Regions from separate parts of the Pseudomonas sp. BIGb0164 genome, predicted to be linked through region 3. Evidence: riboswitches for the same ligand, from Rfam matches in the RefSeq annotation. Region 3 holds a riboswitch; each other region holds the start of a gene.
The links. Region 3 has a riboswitch for cobalamin ahead of cobO (cob(I)yrinic acid a,c-diamide adenosyltransferase). Riboswitches for the same ligand answer to the same signal wherever they lie in the genome.
Positions count from the first base shown of each region.

Region 1: it holds a riboswitch for cobalamin, as region 3 does, so the genes downstream of both, M2394_RS29395 (CbtB-domain containing protein) here and cobO (cob(I)yrinic acid a,c-diamide adenosyltransferase) in region 3, are expected to answer to the same signal.
Region 2: it holds a riboswitch for cobalamin, as region 3 does, so the genes downstream of both, M2394_RS29845 (CbtB-domain containing protein) here and cobO (cob(I)yrinic acid a,c-diamide adenosyltransferase) in region 3, are expected to answer to the same signal.

Region 1 is NZ_JANUEA010000014.1:10,783-15,656, reverse strand. Features, by position in the region: gene M2394_RS29410 (alpha/beta hydrolase) at 80-799, opposite strand; gene cobF (precorrin-6A synthase (deacetylating)) at 811-1,566, opposite strand; gene M2394_RS29400 (histidine phosphatase family protein) at 1,612-2,166, opposite strand; cobalamin riboswitch at 2,203-2,334, shown strand; gene M2394_RS29395 (CbtB-domain containing protein) at 2,366-2,578, shown strand; gene M2394_RS29390 (CbtA family protein) at 2,598-3,326, shown strand; gene M2394_RS29385 (DUF4865 family protein) at 3,328-3,867, opposite strand; gene M2394_RS29380 (LysR family transcriptional regulator) at 3,961-4,827, shown strand.
Region 2 is NZ_JANUEA010000015.1:268-5,141, forward strand. Features, by position in the region: gene nfuA (Fe-S biogenesis protein NfuA) at 191-775, shown strand; gene cobM (precorrin-4 C(11)-methyltransferase) at 1,012-1,758, opposite strand; gene M2394_RS29835 (cobalamin biosynthesis protein) at 1,829-2,221, opposite strand; gene M2394_RS29840 (CbtA family protein) at 2,218-2,922, opposite strand; gene M2394_RS29845 (CbtB-domain containing protein) at 2,934-3,122, opposite strand; cobalamin riboswitch at 3,218-3,426, opposite strand; gene M2394_RS29850 (hypothetical protein) at 3,561-4,070, opposite strand; cobalamin riboswitch at 4,260-4,460, shown strand; gene cobW (cobalamin biosynthesis protein CobW) at 4,553-4,874, shown strand, end outside.
Region 3 is NZ_JANUEA010000005.1:33,567-38,440, forward strand. Features, by position in the region: gene bluB (5,6-dimethylbenzimidazole synthase) at 1-82, opposite strand, end outside; gene M2394_RS14420 (cobyrinate a,c-diamide synthase) at 79-1,470, opposite strand; gene cobO (cob(I)yrinic acid a,c-diamide adenosyltransferase) at 1,467-2,078, opposite strand; cobalamin riboswitch at 2,157-2,415, opposite strand; gene M2394_RS14430 (sorbosone dehydrogenase family protein) at 2,515-3,828, shown strand; gene M2394_RS14435 (C40 family peptidase) at 3,871-4,410, opposite strand; gene M2394_RS14440 (C40 family peptidase) at 4,556-4,874, opposite strand, start outside.

The sequences.
Region 1 (4,874 bases), on a different contig from region 3:
TGCGGTGTACCCGTCACAGATAGGTTGACTGATCCAGCGCATTCGCGAGCAAGCCCGCTCCCACATTTTTTGACCGCGTTTATTTCAGGCTTTTTTCCAGCCAGGCTTTCAAATCCTGCACTTCGGCTTCACTCACGGTATGCGGCATGCCCGGGTAACCGTGAAACTCCGGCTTCAACCCCAACCCCGTCAACACTTCGTTCGCCCGCGTGGCCGACGCATAGGGCAGCGCCTGGTCCAGCGTGCCGTGCCCGATGAAGATCGCCAGCGCTCCCAACGCGTCATTCGGTTTCAGCTCGGCCTTGAGCACTGGCAGCACACTGCCACTGAGCGCCGCGATCCCGCGTACCCGCTCCGGCTGACGCAAGCCCACCTCGTAGGACATGATCGCGCCCTGGCTGAAGCCCACCAGGAATACCCGATCGGGCCGGGTGTGGTACTTGGCCGTGGCCTTGCCGATAAAGTCTTCGATCAATTTTGCACTGCGCTGCAGGTCGGCCGTTTCGCCGTTGTACTCAGCTTCACCCTGGGTCTTGGTAAACCAGCGATAACCCTGGGGGTCTACTGGCATGGGTGCCCGTGCCGAAAGGTAAGTCCAAGTGGACGGCAGCGAATCCTTGATGCCAAACAGGTCTTCCTCGTTGCTGCCAAACCCGTGCAGGAAAATCACCAACGGCTGGTTGCGTGCGTCACTCTGGGTCTGTTCCAGGTACGCCAACGGCAAGTCGGTGTGCAGCGAATCGTCAGCATGAGCAGCACCGACCACCAGGGCCAGCGCCAGGGCATACAGTTTGAGCATGGGACGTTACCTCAGGGTTTGCGCAACAAATAGGTGTCCATGATCCAGCCGTTGGCCAGGCGCGCGGCCTTGCGCACCCGTTGAATCTCTTCTGCCACATCAGCCACCTTGCCGCTGATCAGGATCTCGTCCGGCGTGCCCAGGTAGGCGCCCCAATAAATATCCAGGTCCTGATCGGCCACGGTACGGTAGGAATCTTCGGCGTCGAGCATTACCACCAGGGTGTCGGCGTCGCTGGCCTGCCCTGCTGCCAAGCGGCGCCCGGTGGTGATCTCGACGGACTTGCCAATGCGGTTCAGCGGCACTTTGTGCTGCGCTGCCAGGGCCTGCACGCTGGTGATGCCGGGGATCACTTCGAATTCAAAGGTGCAACGGCCACTGGCCAGGATCGCCTGCAGGATCCGAATGGTGCTGTCGTACAGCGCCGGGTCGCCCCAAGCCAGGAATGCGCCCACTTCGCCGTCGGCCATTTCCTCATTGATCATGCGTTCGAAGGTCTGCTGCTTGTCGCGGTTCAGGTCCTGCACGGCGGTGGTGTAGTCGATATCACCGCGCACACGCTCGGGGCAGTCGGCCTCGACAAAGCGGTAGCCGGGCTCGGTGATGTAGGTCTCGCAGATCTCGCGGCGCAGGTCGATCAACTTGTCCTTGCTCTGGCCCTTGTCCATCAGGAAGAACACGTCGGTGCGGTTGAGCGCCTTCACGGCCTGCATCGTGATGTAGTCAGGGTTGCCGGCGCCAATGCCGATGATCAGGATGCGTTTCATGGGTTGCTCTCATTGCGGGGCGTGGATTTTGCCATGTTCGCGGGCTCAGGCGTGAGTTTCCAGGCGCAGGCGCCACACGCGGTTGAAACGCAGCTCGGTGCATGACAGCGGCTCGACGTCGACCCGGTAGAACATCGACAGCGGCAACTGCAGCACGTGCAACAACGCGGCACGGATCACAAAGGGATGGGTAACGGCCACGACATGCCCCGGTTGGCTTTCCAGGGATGTCATCCACTGTCCAACCCGCAGGCAGATCTGGTCCACCGACTCGCCACCGTGGGGCGCGCTGGCGCTGTCGGTGAGCCAGGCACTCATGGCTTCATCGTCCAGTTGGTCGATGGCCTGGCCTTTCCAGTGGCCAAAATCGCCGTCGCGCAAGGCGACTTCTACCTGTGCGTTGTCACCGAACAAGCCAGCGGTCTGCCGGGCCCTGGCTTCCGGCCCGCAGATCAGGCGGTGTTTTTTCGGGTAGCGACCGGCCTGGGATAGCGCCTCACGCTGCCAGTCCAGCACGACAGATTCGTCATCGGGAAACCGCCCCTGCTTCTGCGCCCGCGTGGCGGCATGGCAGATCAGGCTTAAACGGGTGGTCTGCATCACAAATTCACTCTGTTTCGGCGCGCAGTCAGCGTAGACTGGCAAAGTTGTTTCAACATGTTACAACGAACATGAAACAGGAAGCCGGTTCGAAGCCGGCGCGGTCGCGCCACTGTATTCGGCCCCACAGCCGTAAGCCAGACCCTGTTTCAGCTCCCTATGCTTTCCATTTCGGGACGCGTCATCCCTGGAGGTTTTCATGGCTAATACCGCTGCAACCCACCCTGATGTCTATGTGCCAACGATTCCCCTGGGCGAAATCCTCCCTTGGGCGATCTTCGGCGGCCTGCTGTTGATGCTGGCGATCTACTTCGTCGGCGCCGAGCAAGGTGCCACAGCGGTTTTCAAGGGCATGTACGTGCACGAATTCGTCCACGACGGTCGCCATCTGCTGGGCTTTCCCTGCCATTAATCAACAAGAGAGACAGGACATGACAGGGCAATTACTCGTTCGCGGGATGCTGGTGGGCCTGCTCGCCGGCGTATTGGCATTCGGCTTCGCCAAGACCTTTGGTGAGCCACAGATCGACAAGGCCATCGCCTTTGAAGACCAGATGGCACAGATGCACGGCGATGCGCCGGAAGAAGAACTGGTGAGCCGCGACGTGCAAAGCACCTTCGGCCTGTTCACCGGTGTGGTGGTGTATAGCGTTTCCCTGGGCGGGATTTTCTCCCTGGTGTTTGCTTACGCCCTGGGCCGCATCGGCAAGGTCGGCCCCCGTGGCCTGGCGGCACTGCTGGCGTTGGCGGCGTTTGCCACCCTCATCCTGGTGCCCGGCCTGAAATACCCGGCCAACCCGCCATCCGTGGGTGACCCGGAGACCATCGCCCAGCGCACCCAGCTGTTCTTCCTGATGCTGCTGGTGTCGGTAGCGGCCGCGGTGATCGCGATCAACGCCGCACGCAAGCTGATTGCCCGCCGTGGCGTGTGGGCCGGGGTAATCCTGGGCGTTGCGCTGTACATCGTGATCGTGTCGGTGGCCGGCAGCCTGTTCCCGGTGATCAATGAAGTGCCGGAGCAATTCTCGGCCGTGCTGCTGTGGAAATTCCGCGTCGCGTCCCTGGGCATCCAGCTGGTGCTGTGGACCACCCTGGGCCTGGTGTTCGGTGCGGTGGCCGAGCGCTTCTTGAGCCAGCCACGCGCACGCTTGAACTCCTGAGCTAGATTCCGGGATGGGCCAGGTAGAACACCTGATAGCCCGTCCCGGGATGCGTCACATCCAGTGCCTTGGCCGACAAGGTGATGCGCACCAAACGCCAGGCTTGCACATCCAGCGCCAGGAACACCGCGAAGGTGTCACGGCTGTCCGCCACTTGCAGGTTGCGCACTTTCTCTTCAGCCAGTATCGCGGCCCGATCCGCCCCCGGCGCCAGTGGCCACTCTTCCCGATACAAACTCAACGCCGCCTGCGCCGGCCCACGTTGCACATCCAGCGGCAGCCAGCTTTCGATATGCGGGCGGCCGAAACTGTCGAGCACTTTCTGGAAGCGTGACCCCAGCAAAAAGTCGGCGGCCTGCAACGGGTCGGACCACAGGTACACCGACGCATACACGTTGCCGCCCTGCTCCTGAGCGATAAACGCCTTGAACAGCAGCCCCTCGGCGTTATCCCACAATGGCCCCAATTGCGCGGCACGCCGGCGAATCACGCCCATGTCGTAGTCGGCGGGCAAACGGTGCGAATACTGTTTGGCGAACATACAAAAACTCCTGTGCAAGATGAGGTTCCAGCTTGCGCAGCGGCGATGATTTCAACAAGATATGAGCCGATATATGTGCGATAAGGAACCGATATGGCTGACGCACCCAAACCCCTGGATATCGACACCGTGCAAGCGTTCGTGCTGGTGGCCGACTTCACCAGTTTCACCCGCGCCGCCGAGGCGCTGGACACCTCCCAGGCCGCCATCAGCCTCAAGCTCAAGCGCCTGGAGGAACGCCTCGGTTATCGCCTGCTGGAACGCACGCCCCGGCATGTGCGGCTGTCGCCCCAGGGCGAGCAATTCATCGTCGCCGCCCGCGCCCTGCTCAACGCCCACGAGCGCGCCTTGGGCGACATGGCCGCCCAAGTGCAACGACGTCTGGTGATCGGCATCAGCGACCACGTGGCCGGGCCCGACCTGCCGCTGTGGCTCAGCCGCCTGGCGGCCTACGACCCGTTGGTGATCCTCGAAGTGCGCATCGCCTCGTCCCGCGACCTGGTGGCCGCGTTCGACCGCAACGAACTGGACGCCGTGATCGTGCGCAACGAAGGCGACCGCCAAGACGGCGAAGTCCTGGCCGTGGAACGCTTCGGCTGGTTCGCCGCCCCCACTTGGCAACACCCGCCAGGCACGCCACTGCGCATGGCGACCATGGCCGCACCGTGCGGGGTTCGCCACCTGGCCACCCGCGCCCTGGACGAAGCCCACATCGACTGGACCGAGGTCTTCGTCGGCGGCGGCGTAATGGCCGTGGGCGCCGCCGTGAGCGCCGGCCTCGGCGTCGCCGCCCTCGCCCATCGCGTAGCCCCACCCGGCGCGGTGGACGTGAGTGCGCAATTTGGACTGCCCGCATTGCCCGTCAGTGAAGTGGTGCTCTTCAGCCGGATCAGCGATGCACGTTCGCGGGAAACCTTGCGCGCGCTGAGTGCAACCTTTCGGGGGGTTCTACAACGCTGAACCCGCCACCCGGTTTGGCACATGCCTGATTCACCGAGGCGCCTGCA
Region 2 (4,874 bases), on a different contig from region 3:
TTTGGGCTGGGCCGGCATTCCGGCTCTTTTCCAAAGTGAGCCGCCGTAAGGGCGGAACCCTAAGCAGCCGTTACCCCCAAAACGGATATGTACCCCGTCCGAGAAACCGCCTATCCCGACAAAAACACTAGGACTTTGTACCTGCGTAATATTTTGGCGTAAACTGCCGGCAAGCCTGTGAGGAGTTTCCATGACTGCCATAACCATTACCGACGCCGCCCACGATTACCTGGCTGACCTGCTGTCCAAGCAGAACACCCCGGGTATCGGCATCCGCGTCTTTATCACCCAGCCCGGCACCCAGTACGCCGAGACCTGCATTGCCTACTGCAAGCCGGGTGAAGAAAAGCCTGAAGACACCGCCCTGGGGCTGAAAAGCTTCACCGCGTACATCGATGCCTTCAGCGAAGCCTTCCTTGACGACGCTGTGGTCGATTACGCCACCGACCGCATGGGCGGCCAGTTGACCATCAAGGCGCCCAACGCCAAGGTGCCGAACGTCAATGCCGACAGCCCGGTCAACGAGCGCATCAACTACTACCTGCAAACCGAGATCAACCCGGGCCTGGCCAGCCACGGCGGCCAGGTCAGCCTGATCGACGTGGTTGACGACGGCATCGCCGTATTGAAGTTTGGCGGCGGCTGCCAAGGCTGCGGCCAGGCGGACGTGACCTTGCGTGAAGGCATCGAGCGCACCTTGCTCGAACGTATTCCAGAGCTCAAGGGCGTACGCGACGTGACTGACCACACGCAGAAAGAAAACGCCTACTACTGAGTAAGGCGTTCACTGCGAACAAAAAAACGGCGCCCCGTGAGCGCCGTTTTTTTATGCCTTAAATTCAATGGCTTGCACTATCTATTTAAAAAAATAGATCAACTGTGGGAGCTGGCTTGTCGGGTCGCCGCATCGCTGCGATAGCGTTATATCAGCAGACAAATGTTTTATCTGGCACACCGTCATCGCGGGCAAGCCCGGCTCCCACAGGGTTTTGCGTAGCTCTCTGGGCTTGATCAAGGGCGGTAGAGGTGGGCATGGCCTGCGCGGTACAGCGACGACTCGCTGAAGCTGTCACTGGCCAGCACTCGGCCCACCACAATCAGCGCCGTACGCCGAAAGCCCTTGGCGGCCACCTTCTGGGCAATATCCGCCAGTGTGCCGACCGCCCAATCCTGGTCCGGCCATGTCGCCCGGTGCACCACCGCAATCGGGCAGTCGGCGCCATAGTGTGGCAGCAGCTCAGCGACGATCTTGTCCAAGTGGTTGACCCCCAGGTGGATCGCCATGGTCGTGCCATGCCGCGCCAGGCTGTCGAAGCTCTCGCCGGCCGGCATGCCTGTTTTATCGGCATAGCGGGTCAGAATCACGCTCTGGGCGATGTCCGGCAGGGTCAACTCGGTTTCCAGTAACGCCGCACAGGCGGCCACTGCGGTAACGCCCGGGATGATCTGGAAAGGAATGCCCAACTCGCGCAAATGACGGATCTGCTCGCCAATCGCCCCGTAAAGGCTTGGGTCGCCGGAATGCACCCGCGCCACGTCCTGGCCTTTGGCGTGGGCTGTCTTGATCAGGTCGATGATCTGTTCCAGGTGCAATTCGGCGCTATTGACGACGGTCTCTGCCTGATGACCTTCCAGCACCGCTGCGGGCACCAGCGAGCCGGCATAGATGATCACCGGGCAGTTGCGAATCAGCCGCTGACCCTTGACGGTGATCAATTCCGGGTCGCCGGGGCCTGCGCCGATGAAGTAGACGGTCATGGGAAATTCCTGTCGAAAAACGGGCGAGCATGAAAGTGGCTCATGATCGGAAGCGGCGATTATCGGGATTTTAGCCGGCGCACGCCAACGCAAAGGTAGCCTGGGCGGCTTTTTTGCGGGTGATCAGCAGTCCGGCAGGGGCACCCGCGAGGTGTTCGGCCAGGGCCAGGGCAGCGCTTTCGGCGACGCCGTAGCAGCCGGTATGGGCAAAGGCGACCTCGGATTTGTGACTTAAACGCTCGGCATAAACCGCCAGTTGTCCTGCGTTGAAACAGTGCAACGGGAGATCCAGCGCCCGGGCCATGGCCCGTATTCCCCGTTCATCCTTTTTCAGATCGATACTGGCCAGCGCGGTAATGCTGTTGCGATCAACGCCCCCCTCCGCGAGGGCGCTGTCAAACAGATCCAGCAGGGCGTGAACGTCACAACCCCGCTGGCAGCCCAAGCCGACCGCCAGGATCATGCGGCGTAGTGATCGTCACGGTTGCGACGGAACAACCACGCGCTGATCAGGCCCAGCGCCAGCCAGAAGGCGACGTTGGTCAGGTGCGAGGCGATCTTGAACTGCGCTTCCAGCGCCTCGGGTGCCAGCATCGAGTGCACTTCCGGTTGTGGCGCGCCGATGACGTGAGGCACGGCCAGGATCGCGGCACCCAGCACTTTCAGCAGCCAGTTACGGCCAAACACCAGCAGCGCAATACCGGCGGCGGTGGAGGCGGCGGTGCCGATCCACCAGATCTGCCGTTGCGCCAGATCGGCTGCCGCAGTGCCTGGCAGCTCAGGTGGCAGGCCCATGGTCGGCGCCAGTACGAAGGTGGCGTAACCGGCCAAGCCCCACAGCAAGCCTTGCGCGGTACGGGTCGGTGCGCGCAGGGTGTAGAGACCGGCCAGCATCAAGGCGAAACCGACGGCGACCACCAGGTTGCCACCCGTGGTGGACAGCACACGCTGCCAGCCATCTTCCGGCTCCCAGGCCTCGGCGTCATGGCTGTGGGCGGCGGCGCCTTCGGCGTGTTCGTGGGCCACTTCGGTGGCGGCCGGGGCGTTTTCGAAGGTTTCCGCCTGCAGAATCAGCGGGGCGACCCAGAAGCTTTGCAGCAGGGTCAGCAGCAGGGCGGCCAGCAGGCCAGTGAACCCTGCGGTTTGCGCAATACGCTTGATCATGTCGGCAAGTCTCAGTGGCACGGGAACGCGGCGCTGTGGCGGGTATCGTGGGCTGCGTTGTGCACCGCCTCGATATGAGAGAAACCGGCGAAATACACCAGGCACGCGCCGAGGATCGACGCACCGATGGCGGCGGTCAGGCGTTGGCTGAGGGTGGTGGTGTTGCCGGTGGCGTGCGAGGTGCTGGTGATGATCGACATGGCGCGTCCCTTCAGGGTTTCAGGGTGACACGAGCGCATGAAAACCCCGCGAGCCGGGCACGCAGGGTTCGAACAGCGCCCGCCCACCGCGGGTTTGTTATCTGATTTTTTCGGGCCGGTCTCCGGGCTTGCGAGGGGGCTCTTGGGAGAGTCCTGAAAGCATCGCCTTCCCATGCAAGTGCACAGTGGTTATGACGCTTCGCTCGCTTACCGTTGCGGGGGCAGCACCGGACTTGCCATAGAGGTATGGCGTACCGGTTTCCCGTTTCACCCTTTGCAGGGCACCCGAAACAAGATGTGTAGGAGAACATGGGCGGTTGATGTGCGTCAAACACCTTGAGCGGCTGTAAATGTTTAAGGTGTTTGAAGGATAGAGTTGACCTCAAGGATGACGAGCAATCTGATGTTGATTTTTTGCGGATCAGACAAATTTTCATATTAATTTCGAATTAACTTGACTCTGCGCTTAGTGGAAGCGTAGGTGATCAAGTAGTCAAGGTTGTCATGATCAAACCTCTCGTCTTGTAATCCCCTTCCGGTGTGTGTCCAGCCCACTCCTATGTCCAGCTGGTTGAGAAGCCGGGTGCGTTTGAGGATCTCCTCGGCAACGGCTGAGGCTTTTGGAGAGAAGGTTCTCGTGGTTGGCACCTGACCGGCGGCCTCTTTTAATTCTTTGAAGTTGACGTATTCATCGCCCTGTCCGGCTGCATATTCATCGAAGTGTTTCTTCACCTCTTGTAGCAACTCTTTGTCACTGTAGAACCAGACCTGGGGCTTTTGCTCTGTTGTACTTCTCTTTGCCCGAGTTTCGAGGCTACTCGTGCTGGTGTATGCAGCGTGTTGGATCTGAATACTGTCCTGCGGGGCATCAGCTTCTTTCTCGCCTTTGTAGCTCGGTGCGTTAGGTGGCAGGTTAAAGTGGAGGGGGGAAAGTGCCGAAAGTGTCATGTTTGATCCTTTATTGCGTTGGTATGTCTGGCGCGCATTGAGCGCTTATGAGCCAAATCTGTGTGGTGCAAAAGTCCAAGCTGTTCCTAGCTGGCTATCGGGCAATTAATGCGAGTTGTAAGTTTCATTCGACTGCCGCGGTATGGCGCGAACCTCATGTGTTGGCATTGACCCGCTCTGTGGCACTGCGTAGCCTTGCACCCTCGAGGTTCTCCAGCCCAGGCCGGAGCTAAGAAGGGAACGCGGTCCAAGCCGCGGCTGCCCCCGCAACTGTAAAGGGTTCAGCTGACTGCCACGCCACTGCCGACAAGGCGGGAAGGCGCAGCCAGCGCCGGTCGCAAGACCCGCACGCCCCAAGCCAGGAGACCTGCCTCGCAACCGATTTTCTACTTCAACCGGGCGGGGTGATCCGGTGACGAAATCCGCTGCTGCGCGCCGTCGCAGGGCCTATCGTCCCGTATGCCCGCCCCAAAGGGCATCCGATGAAAACACTGGCCAAACTCCCCGTCACCATCGTTACCGGCTTCCTCGGCTCGGGCAAAACCACCTTGCTGCGCCACATGCTCGACAACGCCCAGGGCCGTCGCATCGCGGTAATCGTCAACGAATTCGGCGAATTGGGCATCGACGGTGAAATCCTCAAGCAGTGCTCCATCGGTTGCACCGAAGAAGAAGCCAACGGCCGCGTCTACGAATTGGCCAACGGCTGCCTGTGCTGCACCGTGCAGGAAGAGTTCTTCCCGGTGATGCGCGAACTGGTGGCCCGTCGTGGTGACCTCGACCACATTCTCATCGAAACCTCAG
Region 3 (4,874 bases):
TGAAGTGGCGCATGTCGCGGCGTTCGGCGATGGCGCGATAGATGGCCTGGCGGTCGGCTTCGGGGAAGGCGTTGTCAGTCATGGCCTCTTCGCGGGCAAGCCCGCTCCCACATTGGATGGGGTTTCAACTCGGTACATTGTGGGAGCTGGCTTGCCTGCGATGGCGGCCTCCCGGTCTGGCGCAAACAAGGCGGCCACTGCCACGGGATTGGATGGAAAATAGAAATGTACGTAGGACGCGGTCATGCGGCCTTGCCGGTAGACCGCCTCGGCACCACGCCCACCGTTGGGGCTAAGGCCACGGGCAATCGGCTGCCACTCGGTGGTCGTGAGGGAGTGGTGATAGGTATGGCCGCGCAGCGTGCCTTCGGGCAGCTCGACATTTTGCAGCGCCAAGGCCGCCAGTTTCTTTTGCATCACGGCATCGCCTTGCAGCAGGCCCACCAGTTCGGCGCGGACGCCATCGACATCGGTCAGCGAGTCGAGCAGGTACAGCATGCCGCCGCATTCAGCGAGCAAGGGTTTGCCGGCGGCATGGTGAGCGCGGATGGCTTCGAGCATCGGCGTGTTTTGCGACAGTGCCTGGTGGTGCAACTCCGGATAGCCACCCGGCAGGTAGAGGCTGTCGGCATCAGGCAATTGGTGGTCATGGATCGGCGAGAAGAAGTGCAACTGGGCACCCATCGCGCGTAGCAGGTCGAGACTGGCGCCGTAGGTAAAGGCGAAGGCTTCGTCGCGGGCCACAGCAATACGCACGCCTTCGAGCAACGGCTCGGCCACGATCACTTCGGGCGCGGCAAAGGTGACCGGAGGCGGTAAGGCGACTTCGCAGCTGCTGCCCAGTGCTTGAGCGGCGGCATCCAGGCGCACATCGAGGTCATTCAATTCGCTGGCTTGCACCAGCCCCAGGTGTCGGCTGGGCAGTTCGATCCCGGTTTCGCGAGACAACGCGCCGTACCAGCGCAAGCCTTCAGTGAGGCTGCCTTCCAACAACTGCGCGTGGCGCAAGGTGCCGACGCGGTTGGCCAGCACGCCGGCAAACGGCAGGTCCGGCTGATAACGCGCCAGGCCCAGGGCCAGGGCACCGAAGGTCTGGGCCATGGCGGTGCCGTCGATCACGCCCAACACCGGCACACCGAAGTGTCGCGCCAGGTCGGCACTGGAGGGGGTGCCGTCGAACAGGCCCATCACGCCTTCGATAAGGATCAGGTCGGCCTCACCGGCCGCCTCCCACAACAGGCGGCGACTTTCCTGCTCGCCCACCATCCACATGTCCAGCTGGTACACCGGCGCACCGCTGGCACGCTCGTGGATCATCGGGTCGAGGAAGTCCGGGCCGCACTTGAACACACGCACCTTGCGCCCCAGGTTGCGGTGCAAACGCGCCAGCGCGGCGGTGACGGTGGTTTTGCCCTGGCCGGACGCCGGTGCGGCGATCAAGACGGCCGGGCAATGACGGGGCTGATTCAAAGTTCGACGCCCTTCTGTGCCTTGATACCGGCCTGGAACGCGTGCTTGAGCATGCCCATTTCGGTGACGGTGTCGCCCATTTCGATCAGTTCGGGTTTGGCCCCACGGCCAGTGACCACCACGTGTTGCATCGGCGGGCGGGCTTGCAGGTCGCTGAGCACTTGGTCCAGGTCGAGGTAGCCGTGCTTGAGGGCGATATTCAGCTCATCCAGCACCACCAGGCCGATGGCCGGGTCTTGCAGCAGTTCGCGGGACACCGCCCAGGCGGCTTCGGCGGCGGCGATGTCGCGCTGGCGGTCCTGGGTTTCCCAGGTGAAGCCTTCGCCCATGACGTGGAAACGCACTTGCTCGGGGAAGCGGCGGAAGAACAACTCTTCACCGGTGCTGTTACGCCCCTTGATGAACTGCACCACACCGCACTGCATGCCGTGGCCCATGGCCCGGGCCAGCATGCCGAATGCGGAGCTGCTCTTGCCTTTGCCGTTGCCGGTCAATACCAGCAACAAACCGCATTCATTGGGGGAGTTGGCGATGCGCTCGTCGATCACGGCTTTTTTGCGCAGCATGCGCGCCAGGTGGCGTTCGTCGCGGTCGGGGGAATCGGTCATGGCAGCTCTCCGTTGGGGCTGGACAAAAACGGCGGGCAGGAAAAAGAAAATACAGACAGCCAAGCATCGCCCACCGTGATGCTGTTGGATGCTCCGGGCCGGTCTCCGGGCTCATGAGTGGCGCCCTGCCCTTGTGAAAAGAGCGAGCAGGCCGACGTTGCGCCTTCCCATATCGCGCGCGATACAGTGGCAAAAGGCAGCGTCTTGACTCATTTACCGTTGCGGGGGCAGCGCCGGAATCGCGGCAGCACTGTGTACAAGTGCGCTCACTCACCGGCTTCCCTGTTTCACCCTGTCGACGCATACGCCACAGAGCACCTGGAACAAGCCGCGAAGGTTAGTGGGTTGGGGGTGGAGCGTCAATTAAAGCCGGCCTCGCACTTGAACCATCGGACCGCCGTACTCCTCTACCCTTACAGGTATTCAGGAGAACACCATGCATAAAACCAGACTCGCCTTACTGATCATGCTCGCAGGCACCCTCGCCGCCTGCGGTGAAAGCTCAAGTTTGCAGGTGTCGGACGGCACCGGTCCTTCGCCCAAGTTGCCCGAACCGAACAAGACACTGATCCCCACCGTCAACATCGCCCCGGCGATCGGCTGGCCTGATGGCGCAAAACCAACGGCCGCCGCAGGCACCCAGGTGGCCGCGTTCGCCGAAGGGCTGGACCACCCGCGCTGGCTGTATGTGCTGCCCAACGGCGATGTGTTGGTGGCCGAAACCAATGCGCCGCCCAAACCGGATGATGCCAAGGGGATTCGCGGCTGGGTCATGGAGAAGGTCATGGGCCGTGCCGGCGCCGGTGTGCCGAGCCCGAACCGCATCACACTGCTGCGCGATGCCGACCACGACGGCGTTGCCGAGACGCGCACAGTGTTCCTGGAGAACCTGAACTCACCGTTCGGCATGACCCTGGTCGGCAACGATTTGTACGTGGCGGACTCGGACAAACTGCTGCGCTTCCCCTATCAACCGGGCGAAACCACGATCAAGGAAGCCGGCACCAAAGTGGTCGACCTGCCAGGCGGCAGCATCAACCACCACTGGACCAAGAACGTAGTAGCGAGCAAAGACGGCAGCAAGCTGTATGTGAGCGTCGGCTCCAACAGCAACGTCGGCGAAAACGGCCTGGAAGCGGAAGAAGGTCGGGCGGCGATCTGGGAAGTGGATCGCGCCTCGGGTCAGCACCGCATCTTCGCCTCCGGCCTGCGCAACCCGAATGGCATGGCTTGGGAGCCGCAGACGGGCAAGTTGTGGACGGCGGTAAATGAGCGTGACGAGATCGGCAGCGACTTGGTGCCGGACTACATCACGTCGGTCAAGGATGGCGGCTTCTACGGCTGGCCTTTCAGTTATTACGGCCAGCACGTGGATGTGCGCGTTTCGCCGCAGAACCTGGACCTGGTGGCCAAGGCCATTGCACCGGACTATGCCGTGGGCCCGCATACGGCGTCGTTGGGACTGACCTTCGCAGAGGGCAACAAACTGCCGGCGCAGTTCAGCAACGGGGCATTTATCGGCCAGCATGGATCGTGGAACCGCAAGCCCCACAGTGGCTACAAGGTGATCTTTGTGCCGTTCGAGGGTGGCCAGCCCAAAGGGCAACCGGTGGACGTGCTGACGGGGTTTCTTGATAAAGACGAGAAGGCCATGGGGCGGCCGGTGGGTGTGGTGGTTGATCAGCAGGGGGATTTGCTGGTGGCCGATGATGTGGGGAACAAGGTGTGGCGGGTGTCGCCAGCCAAATAAATACAAAACCCGTAGGAGCCGGCTTGCCGGCTCCTACGGGTGTTATGGGTTGCGAGCCAGGTTTGCTGGCAACACGCGCTTGGCGCTCAGGTAAGCATTCTGCCAATACGCCTTGGACAGGGTGTCCAGCTTGACCGTACCGCCGGTTTGCGGCGCGTGTACGAAACGCCCTTCCCCCACGTAGATCCCGGCATGGCTGACCTGTGAACCGCCACCGGTGGCGAAGAACAGCAAGTCGCCGGTCTGCAGGTTCTCTTCGCTGACGTCCTGGGCACGCATCACGATCAGCTCGCGGGTGGTGCGCGGCAACGAGATGCCTGCCGCGTCACGGTAGACAAAGCCGATCAAGCCACTGCAGTCGAAACCGGAGTCCGGTGTGTTGCCGCCCCAGCGGTAAGGCGTGCCAACCAGGCCCAGCGCACGGAAGAGCACGTCTTCGGCAGCAGGCGAGAAGCTCTGACTGGAATAGTTGAACACGGGCTTGGGCTTGGCCGCCACGAACGCAGGGGGCGGTGGACGGCTTGCGCAGGCGCTGAGGAGCGCGGCGCAAACGAGAAGAATGAGGCGGGCTGAGGTCGACATGGGCAGAACAATCCTGGTCTGGATGCGGCTTTTCGCTGCCGAACGCTGAAAACCAGAACGCGCAAGCAAAGCTCGCGCGAACGGATTACAACAATATCCAGGGATTCTAGCGCTTACACGTCAAACTTCAAGTATCACTTTAAGTTTACTTGCTAGCGGTAACCGTCGTCGGGGCCATGGCGAGTGCGCGCTTGGCTTCGATGAAGGTTTTGCTCCAGTAGCTGTCACCCAGGTTGTCGACTCGAACACCGCCACTGCGACGGCTGCTGGAGTGGATAAACTGGTTGTCGCCCAAGTAGATACCGGCATGGCTTACGCGACCACGACCCGCCGTACTGAAGAAAAGCAGATCACCCGGCTTGAGGTTGTTGCGCGCGACCAACGGTGCATCCACGTTGATCATTTCGCGGGTGGAGCGTGGCAGGTTCATGCCCGCTTCTTCGCGAAACAGGTAGCCGATGAAA